One region of the Nocardiopsis sp. LOL_012 genome, then DNA from elsewhere that is predicted to be linked to it. Evidence: riboswitches for the same ligand, from Rfam matches in the RefSeq annotation. Region 1 holds a riboswitch; each other region holds the start of a gene.

Region 1 (5,799 bases):
AGCAGGGCGGGGGTCCCGGCGCCGGGACCGTCGTCGTAGGTCAGCGCCACGCACTTGGTGGCGGGGTCGGAGCAGTCCACAGTGTCGTCGACCGGGGACAGCACGCCCGGAGGGGGCGTGTCCGTACCGCCTCCGGCCGTCGCGGGCGGGCTCGGCACGGAGAAGGCATCAGCGGCGACGGTCGCCGCGTCGCGGGCGCGCAGGCCCAGTTCCGACAGCAGCGGTTCGGCCAGGTCCCGTTCCACGACGGCGTGCACCCGGCCCGCGCCCACGGGCGCCACCTGGCCGTCGTCGAACTCCACGACCAGGTCGCCGGCGGGGTTGAACCCGACCGAGTCGTACAGCGAGGAGATGGGGTGGATGACCGAGCCGTCCGCCTGGTCGGGCACCCGCTCCAGGACCAGGTCGTTGAGGGCGGCCAGTTCGTCCTGCCCGGCGATCAGGGCGGTCGAGCCGTGCGCCAGGCCGGTGTCGGTCTCGTACCAGTAGGTGGAGCGGCGCTCCCGGGTCTCCTCGGAGTCGGTCTCGGTACCGGTCACGCGCACCCCCAGGACGTCGCCCGCGGCGGCGGTCAGCCCCCAGGAGCCCGTGTAGGACCTGGCACCGGGGTTGGCGGCCTCGAAGGCGCGCACCTCGCTGGCGAGCGTGTCCGCCAGGAACTCGGTGAGGGGGTCGGCACCCTGGACGGCGGGGTAGGCCACCGCCACCTCGGCGCCTCCGTCGTAGGCCAGGGAGACCTCCTCCACACCGACGACGTCGGCGGGGTCGACGACCGTGAGCTGGTCGGGGTCCCCGGTGGCCGCGGGGGGCCCGCTCTCCTCCGAGGACTGCGTGGCGGCGGTCCCGCCGGGGGAGGAGGGCGGCCAGGGCAGGACCGAGAAGCGGGTGGCGGCCAGGGCCAGGACGACCAGGACCGCGACGGCGCCGGCGGCCGTGGCCAGGGCGGCGACGGGGACCTTGGCGGACGGGGATGGATTGTTCACGTCGGGGGTTCTCCACGTTCATCCGGGGGCGACGAACATCGGCGGAGGGGAGGCGGGGGCGGCCTCTCTCCGCGGCTTGTATCGGTTGTGACGCACGACGGGGGCGTGCGGTTGCGGTGCGACGACGTGTGCCGGGGATGGTCGGAGCGGGGGCGGGGCCGTGACGGGCTGGCTGTCGGTCCTCCCTATACTCCCAGGTGTGGAAGGTACGCGTTCCACACCCGGGCCAGCCCGGGCGGTGCGCGTCGAAAGAGGGAATCCGGTGTGAATCCGGAGCTGCCCCGCAGCGGTATGTGGGAACGACAGTCGCCATGAGCACTGGTGGGCCGGCCGAGAGGACCGGTGACCGGGAAGCGGCGGCCGGTAGGTGACCGGACACGGGTCCGGTGGTGCCCGCGAGTCCGAAGACCTGCCTCCACCCGGCGGCCCGCCCGGGCCGCCGGTGGTCCCGCGCCCCGAGGGAGGGCCGGAGGCGGTGTCGGGCGCGCTCGCGGCGCGCCGCCGACGCGTGCCCTCCCATGCCCTCGTCCCGGTGCCGGAACCCGGCTTTCGACGAGGGAGAGAAGCTGTATGGACACGTCACAGGCCACCGGTGGGGGGAACGTGCGCTCCACGGTGCACGGCTACCCGAGGATCGGTCCGCGCCGTGAACTCAAGCGGGCGGTCGAGGCCTACTGGAAGGGTCGCCGCACCGCCGCCGAACTGGACACCGTCGCCGCTGGACTGCGCACGGACGCCTACGCCCTGCTGAAGGGGGCGGGGGTCGACGACCTGCCCTCCAACACGTTCTCCTACTACGACCACGTGCTGGACACCGCGGTCATGTTCGACCTGGTGCCGCCGAGGTTCGCCTCACCGGCCTCCGCCGCCGACCGCGACGAGGAGCTGCGCCGCTACTTCGCGCTCGCGCGGGGCGACCGGGGCGCCCCGCCGCTGGAGATGACCAAGTGGTTCGACACCAACTACCACTACCTGGTCCCCGAACTGGAGCCGGGCACCCGCCCGCGCCTGGTCGGCGACAAGCCCGTCGCCGAGTTCCGTGAGGCGGCCGGGGCCGGGTACCGCACCCGTCCGGTCATGGTCGGACCGCTCACGTTCCTGCTGCTGGCCAAGCCCGCAGACGGCGCCCCCGAGGGCTGGGAGCCGGTCGAGCTGCTCGATCCGCTCCTGGACGCCTACGCCGAACTCCTGGCCGACCTGAGGGCGGCCGGGGCCGAGGAGGTGCAGTTGGACGAGCCGGTCCTGGCCACCGACGAGGGCCGGGCCGCCACCAAGCACCTGGAGCGGGCCTACCGGCGCCTGGGGGCGCTGGCCGACCGTCCCTCCCTGCTGGTGTCCACCTATTTCGGATCCATCGGCGCCGACGCCCTGCGCGTTCTCAAGGACACCCCCGTCGAGGCGGTCGGCCTGGACCTGGTGACCGACTCCGAGGGCGTCGACGACCTCGTGAAGGTGTCCGGTCTGGGCAGTACCCGCCTGGTCGCCGGCGTCGTCGACGGCCGCAACGTGTGGCGCACCGACGTCCCCGCGGCGGCCGCAACCCTGGGCACGCTGCTCGGCCTGGCCGACGAGCTGACCGTGGGCACCTCCTGCTCGCTGCTGCACGTGCCCGTGGATCTGGACGCCGAGACGTCCCTGGACCCGGAGCTGCGCCGGGCGCTGGCCTTCGCCAAGCAGAAGGCCGAGGAGGTCGCCCTGCTCGGGCGGGTGCTCTCCCAGGGGGCCGGGGCCGGGCCGGAGGACTCCGCCTCCCCGCCGTCCTTCACCGACGCCCGGGTCCGGGCGCGGCTCGACGCGCTCGGGCCGGAGGCCGCCGTGCGCCCGGGGGAGCGGGGCGTTCCGGCCGACACCCCCCTCACCACCACGACGATCGGCTCGTTTCCCCAGACCGCCGAGCTGCGCGGGGCGCGCGCCGCCCACAGCAGGGGCGAGATGGGGCGGGAGGAGTATGAGCGGATCATGCGTGAGGAGATCGACCGCGTGATCGCCCTCCAGGAGGATATCGGCCTGGACGTGCTCGTGCACGGAGAGCCCGAGCGCAACGACATGGTCCAGTACTTCGCCGAGCGGCTCGACGGTTACGCGACCACCGAGTACGGGTGGGTGCAGTCCTACGGTTCGCGTTGCGTGCGGCCCCCGGTCCTGTACGGGGACGTCTTCCGTCCCGAACCGATGACGGTCGAGTGGATCACCTACGCACAGTCTCGGACGCGCAAGCCCGTCAAGGGCATGCTGACCGGCCCGGTCACCATGCTCGCCTGGTCCTTCGTCCGTACCGACCAGCCGCTGGGCGACACCGCCCGCCAGGTCGCCCTGGCGCTGAGGGACGAGATCGCCGACCTGGAGCGGGCCGGGATCCGCCACATCCAGGTGGACGAGGCGGCCCTGCGTGAGCTGCTGCCGCTGCGCGAGGAGCGGCGTTCGGCCTACATGGACTGGGCGGTGGGCTCGTTCCGCCTGGCCACCTCCGGGGTCGCGCCGACCACGGTGATCCACACGCACATGTGCTACTCGGAGTTCGGGCAGATCGTCGGCGGGATCGAGGCGCTGGACGCCGACGTCACCAGTGTCGAGGCGGCCCGTTCGCGGATGGAGCTCGTGGCGGACCTGGGCCGGCGCGGCTACGCGCGCTCGATCGGTCCCGGCGTCTACGACATCCACTCGCCGAGGGTGCCCTCGGCGGGGGAGATCGAGGAGTCCCTGCGCCTGGCGCTGGAGCACGTGGACGCCGACCGCCTGTGGGCCAACCCGGACTGCGGTCTCAAGACGCGCGGCTACGCCGAGACCGAGCAGGCCCTGCGCAACATGGTCGAGGCGGTCCGCCGGGTCCGCGCCGTCCTGTGACCGCAGCTCGCGCCGGCCCGCCGGGCCCGCGCGAGCGGACGGGCGCATACGAGGGGGCCGTGGCGCGTGCGCCGCGGCCCCCTCGGGCGTTCCGGTCCCGGGTCAGGCGCTGCCGACCAGGGCCAGGGCCTCGTTGCCGACGTTGAGCATGATGTCCTCGGTGTCGTCCGGCAGGCTCAGCTCGTCGACGGTGGCGTCGCCGAGGAAACCGAGGAGGACCTGGTACTCGATCTGGATGTTGACGTTGGCCGTGCGGATCAGCAGGACGGCCGTGGGCACTTCGTCACCCAGGTAGTCGTAGGTGGTCAGGACGTAGTGCGCCTGGTCGCCGAGGTCGACCTCGCGGCTCTCCTCGACGCCTTCGGCCAGGTAGGCCGAGTAGTCGTTGGCGCCCGTGACGTACTCAAGGTTGTACTCGTAGTCGTCCTCGGCGGCCTCCAGTGAGTCGGAGGCGGAGTAGGGCACCGCGTACTCCACGCGCAGGGAGGCGTAGGAGTCCTCGGGGTTCCCCTCGGGTGCGTCGGCCAGCGAGCTGCGGCAGCTAGCGGTGCTGTCCTGGACGGACTTGTAGCCGGCTTCGGTGAGCATGAAGTCCGCGTAGACCTGGTCGGTGAGGACGTCGCAGGGCTCGGCGGGCACGGCGTAGGGGGGCTCGCCCGCGGGAGCGGCCGTGTTCGGGTCCGGCTCGGAATCGTTGTCCGGCTCCGTCGTGGTGGTCGGCTCCTGCCCGGTGGCGGGGCCGGCCGTGGGCTGTACGGCCGGGTTGTTCTGGCCGTTGATGAAGACGGCCGCCACGACCGCGATCAGCAGGACCACGATCACCGCACCGCCGATGCCGAGGATCCAGGCGACGGCCTTGCCGCCGCTCTTGGGGGGCTGCGGCTGCGGCATGTACCCGGGGCCGTAGCCGGGCTGGCCGCCCGTGTACATCTGCTGCTCGGGGCCGGGGGGGTAGCCGGGGCCGTAGCCGGGCTGGCCACCGGTACCGGGGGCGTTGCCCGGGCCGTAGCCGGGCTGGCCACCGGTACCCGGGTCGCCGTAGGGGGCGCCCTGAGGCGGCCCGTAGGGCGGCTGGCCCCCGGGCTCTCCGCCGCCGTAGGGGTTCTGCGGTGGCTGGTTGTAAGGTCCGTTTTCGCTCATGGCTCCCCTCGCCCGGTGTTCGCTGACCGTGTTGTCTGTGACGCGTGGGAGCGCCGGTGGGTTGCGGCTTCCGGTATCCGCGGAACCGCCGGTCGGGGCGGCGGCCACGGGAACCGCTGGGGGAGGCACCGACGCCGGCGACCGGCCCGCGGGCGAGGACGAGCGGTGTGGGGCGAGGGTTCCCCGATGTCCTGAGGAGGTCCCCGGGGACGGGGAGCGACCTTGTGCCGGATCCGAGGACCGTGGAGACGCCCCATGGGCCGGATCGGACGTGTCGCATCCTAACTGCGAGGTGTGGTCACGGGGCAGGGCACCCCCTCTCAAGTGGGCGGATCGTCACCGTATTGTGCCTCTCGGGAAGAAAACGAGGTTCTGTTCGGGTCCGTCGTGGTATCGGCGGGGCAAACCCGCGCCACGGACCGCCGGGACGTGCGAGGACGCCGGTCCCGGCCGCGGGGCGCGGGGCCGCCCGCGGCGCTCGCCGTGGCCGGGAGGCGCCGCCCAGGGCCTGTGTCCGTGGCCGGTTCCGGCCACGGGATCAGAACATCGAGATGTGCACGTGGTCGTAGTGGTTCTCGGTGAGGTTGCCCCGGTCGGCCATCGGGCGCCAGCTCGTGTCGCCCCGACGGATGTCCCAGATCTGCTGCCGGTAGATGACGTACATGATCCCGAAGTCCTCGGCGTTCTCCCGCGCCCACTCGGCGATCGCCCAGCCGCGCTGGACCTGTTCCTCGGAGGGCCACTGCCCGTTGGGGTGGAGCATGAAGTCGCAGGCGCGCCCCTTGGGGTGCTCGCCAACCACGTAGCCCCCGTAGGGGCGGTAGCAGCCCAC
Region 2 (5,799 bases), on a different contig from region 1:
GCCGGCGCCCCAGCCCAGCACCAGCACCGCGACCGCGCCGGTCGAGGCGCCTGAGGACACCCCGAGCACGAACGGGTCGGCGAGCGGGTTGCGCAGCAGGGACTGCATGACCGCCCCGCACAGGGCCAGCCCCGCCCCGCACACCGCGGCGAGCAGGGTGCGCGGCATGCGCAGGTCCCACACGATGCCCTCGCGCAGCGCGCTCAGCGGGGACTCGCCCCACCCCAGGCGGGCGCAGACGGACCGCCACACGTCGAGGGTGGAGATGTCGGCGGGGCCGATGGTCACCGAGACCGCGATCGACGCGGCCAGCGCCACCAGCCCGCCGACGACCAGCAGGACGAGCTGGAGGGCCCTCACTGGGCGAGCCCGAGATCCCGCAGCCCGGCGGCGACGATCTCGATGCCCTCAACCGTGCGGATGGTCGGGTTCATGGCCTGCCCGCTGAGCAGGACGTAGCGCCCCTCGCGCACGGCGGTGAGTTCGGCGGTGGCGGGGTTGTCCTCCAGGAAGCCGGTCTTGGCCTGCGCGGTCTCCGCCGTCTGCGAGTCGCGGGTCAGGTCGCCGAGCACGATGACGTCCGGGTCGCGGTCGGCGACGGTCTCCCAGTTGATCTGGGGCCACTCGTCGTGGGTGTCGTCGAAGGCGTTCTCCGCGCCCACCGCGCGGGTGATGATGCCGGGGGCGCCGCAGCAGCCCGCGAGGTAGGGCGACTCGGAGTTGGCGAACCAGTACATGACCGTCACGTCCGTGGCGTCCAGCCCGTCTGTGGCCGCCTCCACCCGCTGTTCCAGCTCCGCGACGAGCTCCTCGCCGCGCTCGGCCACCCCGAAGATCCGGGCCAGGTCGCGCACCTCCCCGTAGACGGTGTCCAGGGTGAGCGCCTCACTGCGCGAGCCGTCGCCGCCGCTGTCGTTGTCCTTGCCCGCCGCGCAGTCGGAGGGGGACACGTAGGTGCCCACGCCCAGCTCCTCGAACTGCTCCCGGGTGGCGACGCCGCCCGTGCCGAGCGTGGACTCGAAGGAGGCGGTCACGAAGTCCGGCTCGGCCTCCAGGACCGCCTCGAAGGACGGATTGTTGTCGGCCAGGCGCGGGATGCCGGAGTTCGCCTCCTCCAGCCCCGCCATGATCGGGTCGGTCCAGGTGGCGGTGCCGACCACGCGGTCCTCAAGGCCGAGGGAGAGCAGGATCTCGGTGGTGCCCTGGTTGAGGGAGACGACCCGCTCCGGGGGCGAGCCCAAGGGGATCTCGTACCCGCAGTTGTCGATGGCGGGGGTGCTTGCGGCGGCCTCGGAGCCGTCGCCCACCTCCCCGGGGGCCGCGCCGCAGGCGGTGGCCAGGAGGGAGAGGGCGAGCAGGGCAGGGGCGGGGGACGGCGCTGTACGCAGCATGGAGGTATGCCTTTGTGTCGGGGCTCGAACGCGGAGCCTGGCCGTGGACGCCGCGCGCGGTCGGCGCGCGGGTGCCAGCAGGTCTTCGGACTCTGGTTCACCCGGACGGGGTGCCTTCCCAGGCCGGTGCCGCTCCGACGCTCGGTCGCCGCGGCCCCGCCCAGTGGCGCGATACCCCGCCCGTCCCCATCACCGCTGCGCGTCAGTCCCGGATTCGCACCGGATTCCCTGACCACGAAAGTGGTACGACTGGCCCTGGAAGGGTACCAAGCCGCCCTTTGCCGTAGGGAGGGCGAAGCCGACTGGTCCGCGTCACCCCACCCACAGGGTGTAGGACAGGCGGGCGGAGTGGTCGGACGCGTCGAGCACCTCCACCAGCGCGACCCCGCCGTTCGTGGTACGCACGCAGAAGCGCTCTCCCTCCTGTGACGTGACCCCCGTCGCCCAGGAGCCGAGCAGGCCCCCGGTGTCGGACAGTGCCTCGTAGCACCCCCGGTAGTCCGCCGACCGCTCGCCCAGTGAGGCCGCGGAGAACCCGCCGCTGTTGTGGAAGGCACCGATGAACTCGCTGTGCGTGAACGGCATCCCCGACATACGGCTCAGCCAGGACAGGTCGGCCTCTTTGGACTCCTCCTCCTGGTCCTGGGCCAAGGGGATCGCCGAGCCTGGCGGATCCAGGTCGACCCAGGAGTAGGACCTGCACAGGAACCCCTCACAGGGTTCACCGCCGATGGCCAGTTCGTGGTCGGTGAGCAGGGCGGGGTGGAATTCGGGGTCGAGGTCGCGTTCGGGCTGGATCTCGCGCAGGTGGATCTGTGCGGTGCCCTGTTCACGGACGTCGACGAGGACGCGCCGATTGAGGACGGTGACCACCGATTGGCCGTCGAGTTCCACGACGGCTTCGACTTCGGCGTCGATGGTGTAGACGCTGTCGAGGTCCTCGCCGTCCTGTTCGTGGCGGACGAAGAGGGCGAGTTGGTCCTCGGGGGGTTCGTAGCTGCTCCAGTGCTCCTGTTCGACGGAGAAGGTGCCCACGGGTGTGGTGATCTGTGCTCCAGCGGTGACGGCGACCTCGCCGTCGGAGCCCACTTCGAGGGTGACGGGGACGAACGGCGGCTGGTAGCCCGCGGTCATGCCCTCGCAGGCGGTGAGCAGGAGGACGGGGGAGAGGAACAGGGGGAGGAAACGGCGCACGCGATCTCATCTCGGGCAGACGGCCGGGGGTCCGCTCCGCGCGGGCGTCGACCCCGGGGCCTCTCCGCCGCTCCCTGGGGGCACATGGGAATTGGTCGACGCCGCACCGGTGCTGGAACCCGATGATATCCACCGCCCGTGTACCGGGACAGATCCCGGCCGCTACCGGGCCATGTCCTGTGTGCCGAGCACCGACAGTAGCGCGAGGCGGTCGGCGCTGTCGGTACCGACGGCCGGGGTGAACCACAGCAGCCGCTGGCGCCCGTCCTCGCTGAACAGGTTCAGACAGTCGACCTCCAGGGTCCCCAACTCCGGGTGCCGGATCCGCTTGCGGTCCTGGCGCCGGAACGCCACATCGTGCTCGGCCCACACCCGCGCGAACTCCGTTGACTCGCCGAGCAGCGCCGTGACCAGGGACGCGGCCTCGGCGTCCGACGACTCCCGCCGCCCCGCCGCCGCCCTGAGGTCGGCGGCGAAGGCGCGCGTCTGGCCGTCGTGGTCCTCCTCGGGGTAGAGGTCGCGGGCGGCGGGGTCGGTGAACCACCGGTAGACGAAGCTCGCCCGCCTGCCGTGGAACCCCGACTGGTCGCCGAGCAGCGCGACCGCCAGCCGGTTCTGGACGAGTGTGACGTGCAGGTCGGTGATCACCTGGGCCGGTGTGGTGTCCAGCCGGTCGAGCAGGTCCAGCATGCCCGGGTGGACGTGCGAGGCGCCGCCGCCGTCGACGGGCACCGGGCGGTGCGCCAGACGGTAGAGGTGGTCGCGCTCGTCGCGGGTGAGCCGCAGCGCCCGCGCCAGCGCGCTCAGCATCTGCTCCGAGGGCTGGGAGCCGCGGCCGCGCTCCAGTTCGGTGTAGTACTCCACCGAGGCCCCCGCCAACTGGGCGACCTCGTCGCGCCGCAGCCCCGGCACGCGGCGGCGCGGCCCGTGCGGCAGGCCCACGTCGCAGGGGCGCACGCGGTCGCGGCGCGAGCGCAGGAAGGCACCGAGTTCGGCGTACTTGGCGGTACTCATCGCCTCCAGTGTGCGCCCTGTCCGGCGGCGGGAGACAGGGGACGGCGTCCCCCCTGTCCGGAGCCTCTGCCACTTCTTTCTGAAGCCGCCCAGTATGGGGGCATGACCACACGGAACAGCACGAACATCGCGGAGCCCCGCGTCGCGGTCGTCACCGGAGGATCACGGGGGATCGGCCGCGCCGTCGCCCTCACCCTCGCCGGTCAGGGCATGGCGGTCGTCGTCGGCTACGCCGCGAACAAGGGTGAGGCCGACGCCGTGGTGGGCGAGATCGAGGCGGGCGGCGGTCGGGCGCTGGCGTCGGCCGCCGACGTCGCCGACCCGGACGCGGTCGCGGAGACCTTCGACACCGCCGAGCGGGCCTTCGGCGGGGTGGACGCGGTGGTCCACTCCGCCGGGCGGATCGCGCTCGCACCGATCGCCGACCTCGACCTGGCGGAGTTCGACGCCCTGCACCGCACCAACGTCCGCGGCGCCTTCGTGGTCGCCCAACAGGCGGCCCGGCGGGTCCGTCCCGGCGGCGTGATCGTGACGCTGTCCTCCTCGGTCGTCGGCCTGCGCTTCCCCTCCTACGGTGCCTACGCGGCGAGCAAGGGGGCCGTAGAGGCGATGACCCAGGTCCTTGCACAGGAGCTGCGGGGCCGCGACGTGAGCGTCAACGCCGTCGCCCCCGGCCCCACGGCCACCGAGCTCTTCTTCGAGGGCAAGGACGAGGAGACCGTGGCCGCGCTCGCCCGGCGGGCCCCACTGGAGCGGCTGGGCACCCCCGAGGACATGGCCGCGACCGTGGCCTTCCTGGCCTCGTCCGCCGGGCACTGGGTCAACGGCCAGATCGTGCGCGCCAACGGCGGGATCGTTTAGCGCCCCCGGCCGCACCACCGAACTTCCGCTCCGGCGGAGGAACACCCGCCCTCCCCACTTCCGATCCGAGGAGAGAACCATGCCCTTCGCCAACTTCAAGATCCCTGCCGACACCCTCAACGACGAGCAGAAGAAGGAGATCGTCGAGCGCACCACCGACCTGTACGCCGACCTCTACGGTGAGCGCGCCAGGGCCACCACGGTCGTGCTGGTCGACGAGGTCGTCGACGGCGGCTGGGGTGTGGCCGGAAACGTCCTCACCGCGGCCATGCTCAACGGCGGCTCCTGACGGACCCGGGCGGGGCGGCCCGGTGGTGGGGGCCGCCGGCCGCCCCGCCCCGCCCTGGGGCGGGGCGGGGACGCGCCCCTTCCGCGCGAGACGAGGGGACCATTAGGGTGGGAGCGCTCCCAATCAGGAAGGTCCCAGCATGAGCGACCCAGTCCTCCCCCCTGAACTGCTCTTCGGCACCGCCACCGCCGCCTACCAGGTGGAGGGCGCGGCCCACGAGGGCGGACGGGGCCCCTCGATCTGGGACACCTACTGCCGCACCCCCGGCCGCGTCGCCCGGGGCGAGAGCGGCGACACCGCCTGCGACCACTACCACCGCTACCCCGAGGACGTCGCGCTCATGGCCGGCCTCGGGGTGGACCTGTACCGCTTCTCCGTGGCCTGGCCCCGGATCCAGCCCACCGGCCGCGGCCCCGCCAACCCCGAGGGCCTGGCCTTCTACGACCGCCTCGTGGACACGGTCCTGGAGGCCGGGATCGAACCCGCACTCACCCTCTACCACTGGGACCTGCCACAGGCACTGGAGGACGGCGGCGGCTGGCGCGACCGGGACACCGCGCACCGCTTCGCCGAGTACGCCGGACTGGTCGCCGACCGCCTCGGCGACCGGGTCCGCCGCTGGATCACCCTCAACGAACCCTTCTGCTCGGCCTTCGTCGGCCACGCCGTGGGCCGCCACGCACCCGGAACCAGGGAGGGCCGCCCCGCACTGGCCGCCGCCCACCACCTCCTGCTCGCCCACGGCCTGGCCGTCGGGGAGTTGCGCGACGCCGGTGCCGAACAGGTGGGGATCACCCTCAACCCCGACCACCTGCTGCCCGCCACCGACAGCGCGGCCGACCGGGCTGCGGTGGAGCGGGCGCGCACCCTGCACAACCGCACCTGGCTCGACCCGATCCTCACCGGTGCCTACCCCGACAACGAGACCGAGACCTGGGGCGCCCTGGCCGACGGCGCCCACCGCCGCGAGGGCGACCTGGAGGTGATCGCCCAGTCGCTGGACTTCCTGGGGATCAACTACTACCGGCCGATCATGCTGCGCGACGCCCC
Region 3 (5,799 bases), on a different contig from region 1:
ACAGCGACGGGTCGCCCGAGGTGAGCCGGACGGTGTCCCGGCCCGCGCCGTGCGCCTCCACCAGGTGGGCGGTGATGCGGTCCAGGTCCAGGCCCTGGGTGTCCACCAGTTCGGCGCCGGGCGCGCAGTGGGTGAGCACCCGCGAGTCCAGGTAGGTGCCGGGGTAGAGCACGGTGTCCGCCTCGGCGAGCATCCGCGTGGCGCGGACGGTGAGCAGGTCGGCGGCGCCGGGGCCCGCCCCCACGAAGTGCACGGTCACGGCTGCACCCACCTCGGTGTCCAGACGCGGCCCGTCGCGGAGACGCGGGTGCCGGACGCGCCGACGATGAGCAGGCAGCGCATGTCGATCGCGGCCGGGTCGAGCTTCTCCAGCGTGGTCACCTCCAGGGACTCGCCGTCGCGGCCGATGGAACGGCCCACCACGACCACGGTGCCGGGGTCGCGGTGCTCCAGCAGGATCCTGCGGGCCGCGCGGATCTGCTCAGTGCGGGAGCGGGAGGCCGGGTTGTAGACGGCCAGGGCGAGGTCGGCCTCGGCGACGGCGCGCAGCCGCCGCTCCACCACCTCCCACGGTTTGAGCCGGTCCGACAGGCTCACCACCGCGAAGTCGCCGCCGACGGGGGCGCCCGCGCGCGCGGCCACGGCCTGCACGGCGCTGACGCCGGGCAGCACCCGGACCGGCACGTCCCGGTAGGCGGGGTCCTCGGCCGCCTCGAACACGGCGGTGGCCATGCCGAACACCCCGGCGTCCCCGCCGGAGACCACGGCGACGCGCTCACCGTTCTTGGCCAGGTCGAGGGCGAGGCGGGCGCGCTGGAGTTCGACGGTGTTGCCGGAGGCGTGCCGGGTGAGACCGGGGCGCTGGGGCACACGTTCGACGTAGCGGCCGTAGCCCACCACGTGGTCCACCTCGTCGAGCGCGGCGGACGCCTCGGGGGTGAGCCAGCCCTCAGGCCCCGGCCCCAGGCCGACCACCAGCAGTTCGGCGGCCGGACCGGCCGGTTCCGGCGGCGGCGTGGCCTGGGTGGCCTCGCGGGAGCGGGTGCCGTTGCGGCTGTCACCGGTGACCAGGATCAGGGAGAAGTAGGGCACCGTGGCCGGGTCGACCCCGGCGACCGGGAGCCGCCGCTCCCCGCTCATGGAGGCGCGCTCCACGTACACCGCGTGCTCCAGCCGCCCTGCGGCGGCCAAGGCGCGGCGCACGGCGGGGAAGGTGCGGCCCAGCTTCATGATGACGGCGGCGTCGGTGTCGGCCAGGCGGCGGGCCAGTTCCGCCTCGGGCAGGGTGCCGGGCAGCACGGTGAGCACGTCGGTCTGCCGGGCCAGCGGCGACTCGGCGACGGCCGTGGCGGCGGCGAACGCCGGGACACCGGGCACGATCCGGGTCTCGTAGCGCTGTGAGAGCCGGTCGTGCATGTACATGTACGACCCGTAGAACAGGGGGTCGCCCTCCGAGAGCAGGACGACGTCGCGCCCGGCGTCCAGGTGGGCGGCCAGCCGCGCGGCGGACTCGGTGTAGAAGTCGGCGAGGGCGCCCTCGTAGCCGCCGGGGTGGTCGGTGGTGCCGGTGGTCACCGGGTAGGTGAGCCGCTCCTCCACCGCCGCACGCGGGATGAGGTCGGCGGCGGCACGGCGGGCGTTGGACTCCTTGCCGACACCCGCGTGGTAGGCGACGACGTCGGCTCCGGAGATGAGCCGGGCGGCCTTGAGGGTGATGAGCTCGGGGTCTCCGGGGCCGACCCCGACACCGTGGAAGCGGCCGGTCACTCCTCCTCCTTGGCGAGTGCGTTCAGGGCCGAGGCGGCCATGGCGGAGCCGCCCCGGCGTCCGTGGGCGGTCACGTAGGGGATGTCGGCGCCGTGGCGGTCGGCGAACTCGGCGAGCGCCCGTTTGGACTCGGCGGCGCCGATGAAGCCGACCGGGCAGCCCACGATCGCGGCCGGGCGCGGCGCGCCGTCCGCCAGCATCTCCAACAGGTGGAAGAGGGCGGTGGGCGCGTTGCCGACGGCGACCACCGCGCCGTGCAGCAGCGGCTCCCACAGGGAGACCGCGGCGGCGCTGCGTGTGGTGCCCCACTCCCGGGCGAGGCCGGGCACCCGCGGGTCGCCGAGCAGGCACAGCACCTCGTTGTCCCGTGGCAGACGGGCGGCGGTCACACCGGAGGCCACCATCGTGGCGTCGCACAGGATGGGCGCACCGGAGCGGAGGGCGGCGCGCGCGGCGGACACCAGGCCGGGGTGGATGTCCAGGTCGTCGGCGAGGTCCACCTGTCCGGTGCCGTGGATCATGCGCACGGCGAGGCGCTCGGCGTCGGCGGGCAGGTGGGCGAGGCGGGCCTCGCGCCGAATGGTGGCGAAGGAGTCGGTGTAGATGGCGGGCCCGTCGTCGACGTAGTCGTAGCGCCGGGTCGGCCGCGTCGGGCCGGTCATCGGGCCTCCCCGGGAACCACGACGCCGCGCCAGGGCGTGACGACGAGGGCGTCGGCCCCAACCGCGTCCGCCTCGTCGGCGAGGGCGTCGGCGGCGGCCCGGTCCAGTCCCTCGGCGGGCACGGGCACGTGCCGTCCGCCGCCGGGCAGCGGGCCGTGCGGCAGCGGCGGCGCGGGGGCGGGCAGCCTCGGATCCGCGGTGACCGGTGCGGCCAGGGGCGCGGGGAGTTCGGCGACGTGCCAGGGTGCGGTGGGACCGGTGCCGCGCCGGGCCAGGAAGGCATCGACCAGCCCGGTGAGCGCGTCCGCGGCCCCGTCGAGCCGGACCCGGGGGCCGTGGTGCTCTCCGATCCGCAGTTGCGCGGTCTCCGCGTCCAGGGCGGTCAGGCCGAGGTCGCAGGGGCGTTCGGCCAGGTCGCCGCGGCCGTCGTCGAGGACGAACAGGAAGCGTCCGGGGAGGGCGGCGCGGGTCGGCTCCGAGCACAGCGCCCGGTCCAGGGCGGCGGCGACGGGGCGCAGGTCGGCCCGGCCACCGGTGAGGCCGGTGCACGGGGAGGCCATGATGTTGCGGACCAGTTCGTGGGCGGGCGAGGGCAGCAGCCCGGTCTCCCCGATCGCCCGGAGCACCCCGGGTTCCAGTGTCCCGTCCCGGCCGGGCAGGGCGCGCAGTTGTACGTTGGCGCGGCCGGTGGCGTGGATCCGCCCGTCGCCGAACCGCTGTGCCACGGCGGCCAGGGCGCGCAGCGACGGGGCGGGGATCCGGCCGCCGACCAGCCGGAGCCGGACGAGCAGCCCGTCGTCGGCGGTCCAGGGCCGCAGCGCGCCGGGGCAGCGGTCGCGGCGGGTACGGGCGGCGGACGGCGGCGAGTCCGTCGGCGGCATGGCGTCCTTCGGGGTCAGGGACCCGGTGCGCGGGGTCCGCGGTCGACCTGGCGGCCGGTCACCGCCAGTGCCAGCAGGTCTTCGGACTCGGGATCGACCGGTGCGGGGCGCCTTCCCGGGGCGTGTGCCCCAGTGGCCGCCGCCGGGGACCGCGTCCCCAGGGCCTGCTCCGCCCGTCACCCTCACCGCTGCGCGTCAGTCCCGGATTCACACCGGGTTCCCTGCTCCATATGGTGGAGTTCGACTGGCGTCACGAGCGTACCGCGTCCTTTTTCTACCTTTTCCGGCTGGTCCGCGCTCCGGCCGGGCCGTCGACCGGGGTCGGCGCGGGCGTCAGTCCCGGTCCTCCGTGCGGCGCCCGATACGCCAGTAGGCGCAGAACTGGACGCGTCCCTTGGGCACGCCGGCCTTCAGGGCGATGGCGCGCGCCGCCAGAACGAACGACGCCTCACCGACGATGTACACCCCCGTCTCCGGGGTGATGGCGGCCGAACTCAGGTGCTCCAGCGCGCGCCCGCCCACGTCCTCGCCGGGGCCGCGCACCAGCCACACCGGGTCGGCGTCGGCCAGGGGGCGGCGGTCGGCGGGGTCGGGGACCTCCAGCACGTACTCGGCGGGCGCTCCGGCGAGGGAGCGGGCGATGCCCTCCACCCCGGGCAGGCCGCTCTCGTCCGCCACCACCAGGACGGGTCCGGTGTGGTCGTCCATGTTGAACAGGCGGCCCTGGTCGAGCAGGCCCACCGGGTCGCCGGGCCGGGCGGCCAGAGCCCAGCGGGCGGCCGTACCCTCGACCTCGCCGGTGGCGGGCGAGCGGTGGACGACGAAGTCCACGTCCACCTCCCAGGCGCGGCCCGCCCTGCGGACCTCGCGCATGGTGTAGTTGCGCACGACGGGCCGCCGCTCCCCGTCGATCTTCAGCAGCCGCGAGTACCAGCCTTCCGCCGGGCCGAAGGGCAGGTCCAGGGAGCCGTCGGGGGCGGGCAGGAACAGGCGGAACCAGTGGTCGTGGCCGAGGGGCTCGAACTCCTCCTCGAAGCCGTCGCCGGTACTGAGCAGGGTGACGCGGGCGAAGCCCGGCGAGGGCCGGGAGACGTCCGCGACGGCGAAGGTGCGGACGGCGGCGCGACGGGGCGGGTGGCGGCGAGCTGCTGGGCCACGGTGCCTCCTGCGACGGGGGCGGGTCGGGGTCGGGGCCGTGTCGTCCGCGGCAGGCCCGCGAAAGCGACAGTGAGGCGAGTCTAACCTTACTTGACACCAGGCCCCCGAACGGGCGCGGCCCATCCCCTGACCTGGATCCCGTGTACCCCATGGAGAAAAGTCCGCGTACTCATGTGGACCATTCGAATACTGCGGGTTATATTCGCGGTGTCTCATCCGGCCGGTCCCGCGTCCTTCCGCCGTCCCTGCCCCCTTCGGCGCCCCCGACCACGGCACACCGCCCCCCGAGGAGACCCTGATGGGCCAGCACGAGCAGGCACTCGACTACCCGATCCCGTCCGACTCGGCACTGGAGCCGCCGCAGGAGTGGTCCCGCCTCCGCCAGGAGTGCCCGGTGGCCCGCGTGCGACTGCCCAGCGGCGACGAGGCCCGACTGGTGACCCGCTACGAGGACGTCAGGGACGTGCTCGCCGACCCCCGTTTCAGCCGCGTGCTCGACGCCGAGGACGCGGCCCGGCTGACCGACTCCGAATCGGGCGGACTGTTCGGCGGTGAGATGGCCACGGTGCTGCCCAGCTCCGGGGAGGCGCACCAGCGGTGGCGGCGCCTGATCAGCAAGTGGTTCACCACCAAGCGCATGAACGCGCTGCGCCCGGAGATCGAGCGCATGGCCGACGGGCTCGTCGACGCGATGGTCGAGCAGGGGCCGCCCGCCGACCTCAGAGCGGGCCTGGGCTTCCCGCTGCCGGTGTTCGTCATCTGCGACATGCTGGGCGTGCCCGCCGAGGACCGCGACCGCTTCTCCACCTGGTCGGACATGCTGCTCAACCTCACCCGCTACAGCGGCGCGGAGTCGGAGACGGCCCAGGCCGAGTTCTTCACGTACATGTCCGCGCACATCGCCGCCAAGCGCTCCGAACCGGGCGAGGACATCATCAGCGCGCTGATCGAGGAGGCCGGCGAGCAGGGCCGCCTCTCCGACATGGAGCTCGTCGTCACGGGCGTCGGCCTCCTCGTCGCCGGCCACGAGACCACGGCCAACATGATCGGCAAGATGGCCTCCATGCTGCTGGCCGACCGGTCCCGGTGGGAGCGGCTGCTGGAGGACCGCTCCCTCGTCCGGACCGCCGTCGAGGAGTGCCTGCGCATGGACGCCAACTCCGGCATCGGCCTGCCCCGCTACCTTTCCGAGGAGACCGAGATCGCCGGTACCGTCCTGCCGCGCGGCACCACCGTGATGTGCAACATGGGCGCCGCCAACCGCGACTCCGGCGCCTTCGACTCCGCCGACGAGATGGACCTGGAGCGCAGGCCCAACCCCCACCTGGCCT

The links. A riboswitch is a leader RNA that binds a small molecule or an ion and turns the genes downstream of it on or off. The one in region 1 is predicted to bind cobalamin.
Region 2: it holds a riboswitch for cobalamin, as region 1 does, so the genes downstream of both, ACFHWE_RS11445 (ABC transporter substrate-binding protein) here and metE (5-methyltetrahydropteroyltriglutamate--homocysteine S-methyltransferase) in region 1, are expected to answer to the same signal.
Region 3: it holds a riboswitch for cobalamin, as region 1 does, so the genes downstream of both, ACFHWE_RS11365 (nitrite reductase) here and metE (5-methyltetrahydropteroyltriglutamate--homocysteine S-methyltransferase) in region 1, are expected to answer to the same signal.

The regions. Positions count from the first base shown of each region.
Region 1 is NZ_JBHMIV010000001.1:280,167-285,965, forward strand. It holds gene ACFHWE_RS01260 (polysaccharide deacetylase family protein) at 1-983, opposite strand, end outside; cobalamin riboswitch at 1,171-1,415, shown strand; gene metE (5-methyltetrahydropteroyltriglutamate--homocysteine S-methyltransferase) at 1,554-3,827, shown strand; gene ACFHWE_RS01270 (DUF3558 domain-containing protein) at 3,930-4,967, opposite strand; gene ACFHWE_RS01275 (coiled-coil domain-containing protein) at 5,506-5,799, opposite strand, start outside.
Region 2 is NZ_JBHMIV010000014.1:75,734-81,532, forward strand. It holds gene ACFHWE_RS11440 (FecCD family ABC transporter permease) at 1-360, opposite strand, end outside; gene ACFHWE_RS11445 (ABC transporter substrate-binding protein) at 357-1,391, opposite strand; cobalamin riboswitch at 1,450-1,660, opposite strand; gene ACFHWE_RS11450 (hypothetical protein) at 1,704-2,585, opposite strand; gene ACFHWE_RS11455 (helix-turn-helix transcriptional regulator) at 2,748-3,599, opposite strand; gene ACFHWE_RS11460 (SDR family oxidoreductase) at 3,702-4,460, shown strand; gene ACFHWE_RS11465 (tautomerase family protein) at 4,540-4,749, shown strand; gene ACFHWE_RS11470 (GH1 family beta-glucosidase) at 4,889-5,799, shown strand, end outside.
Region 3 is NZ_JBHMIV010000014.1:52,715-58,513, reverse strand. It holds gene ACFHWE_RS11380 (cobalt-precorrin-4/precorrin-4 C(11)-methyltransferase) at 1-271, opposite strand, end outside; gene ACFHWE_RS11375 (precorrin-2 C(20)-methyltransferase) at 256-1,767, opposite strand; gene ACFHWE_RS11370 (precorrin-8X methylmutase) at 1,764-2,429, opposite strand; gene ACFHWE_RS11365 (nitrite reductase) at 2,426-3,310, opposite strand; cobalamin riboswitch at 3,365-3,574, opposite strand; gene ACFHWE_RS11360 (siderophore-interacting protein) at 3,644-4,591, opposite strand; gene ACFHWE_RS11355 (cytochrome P450) at 4,767-5,799, shown strand, end outside.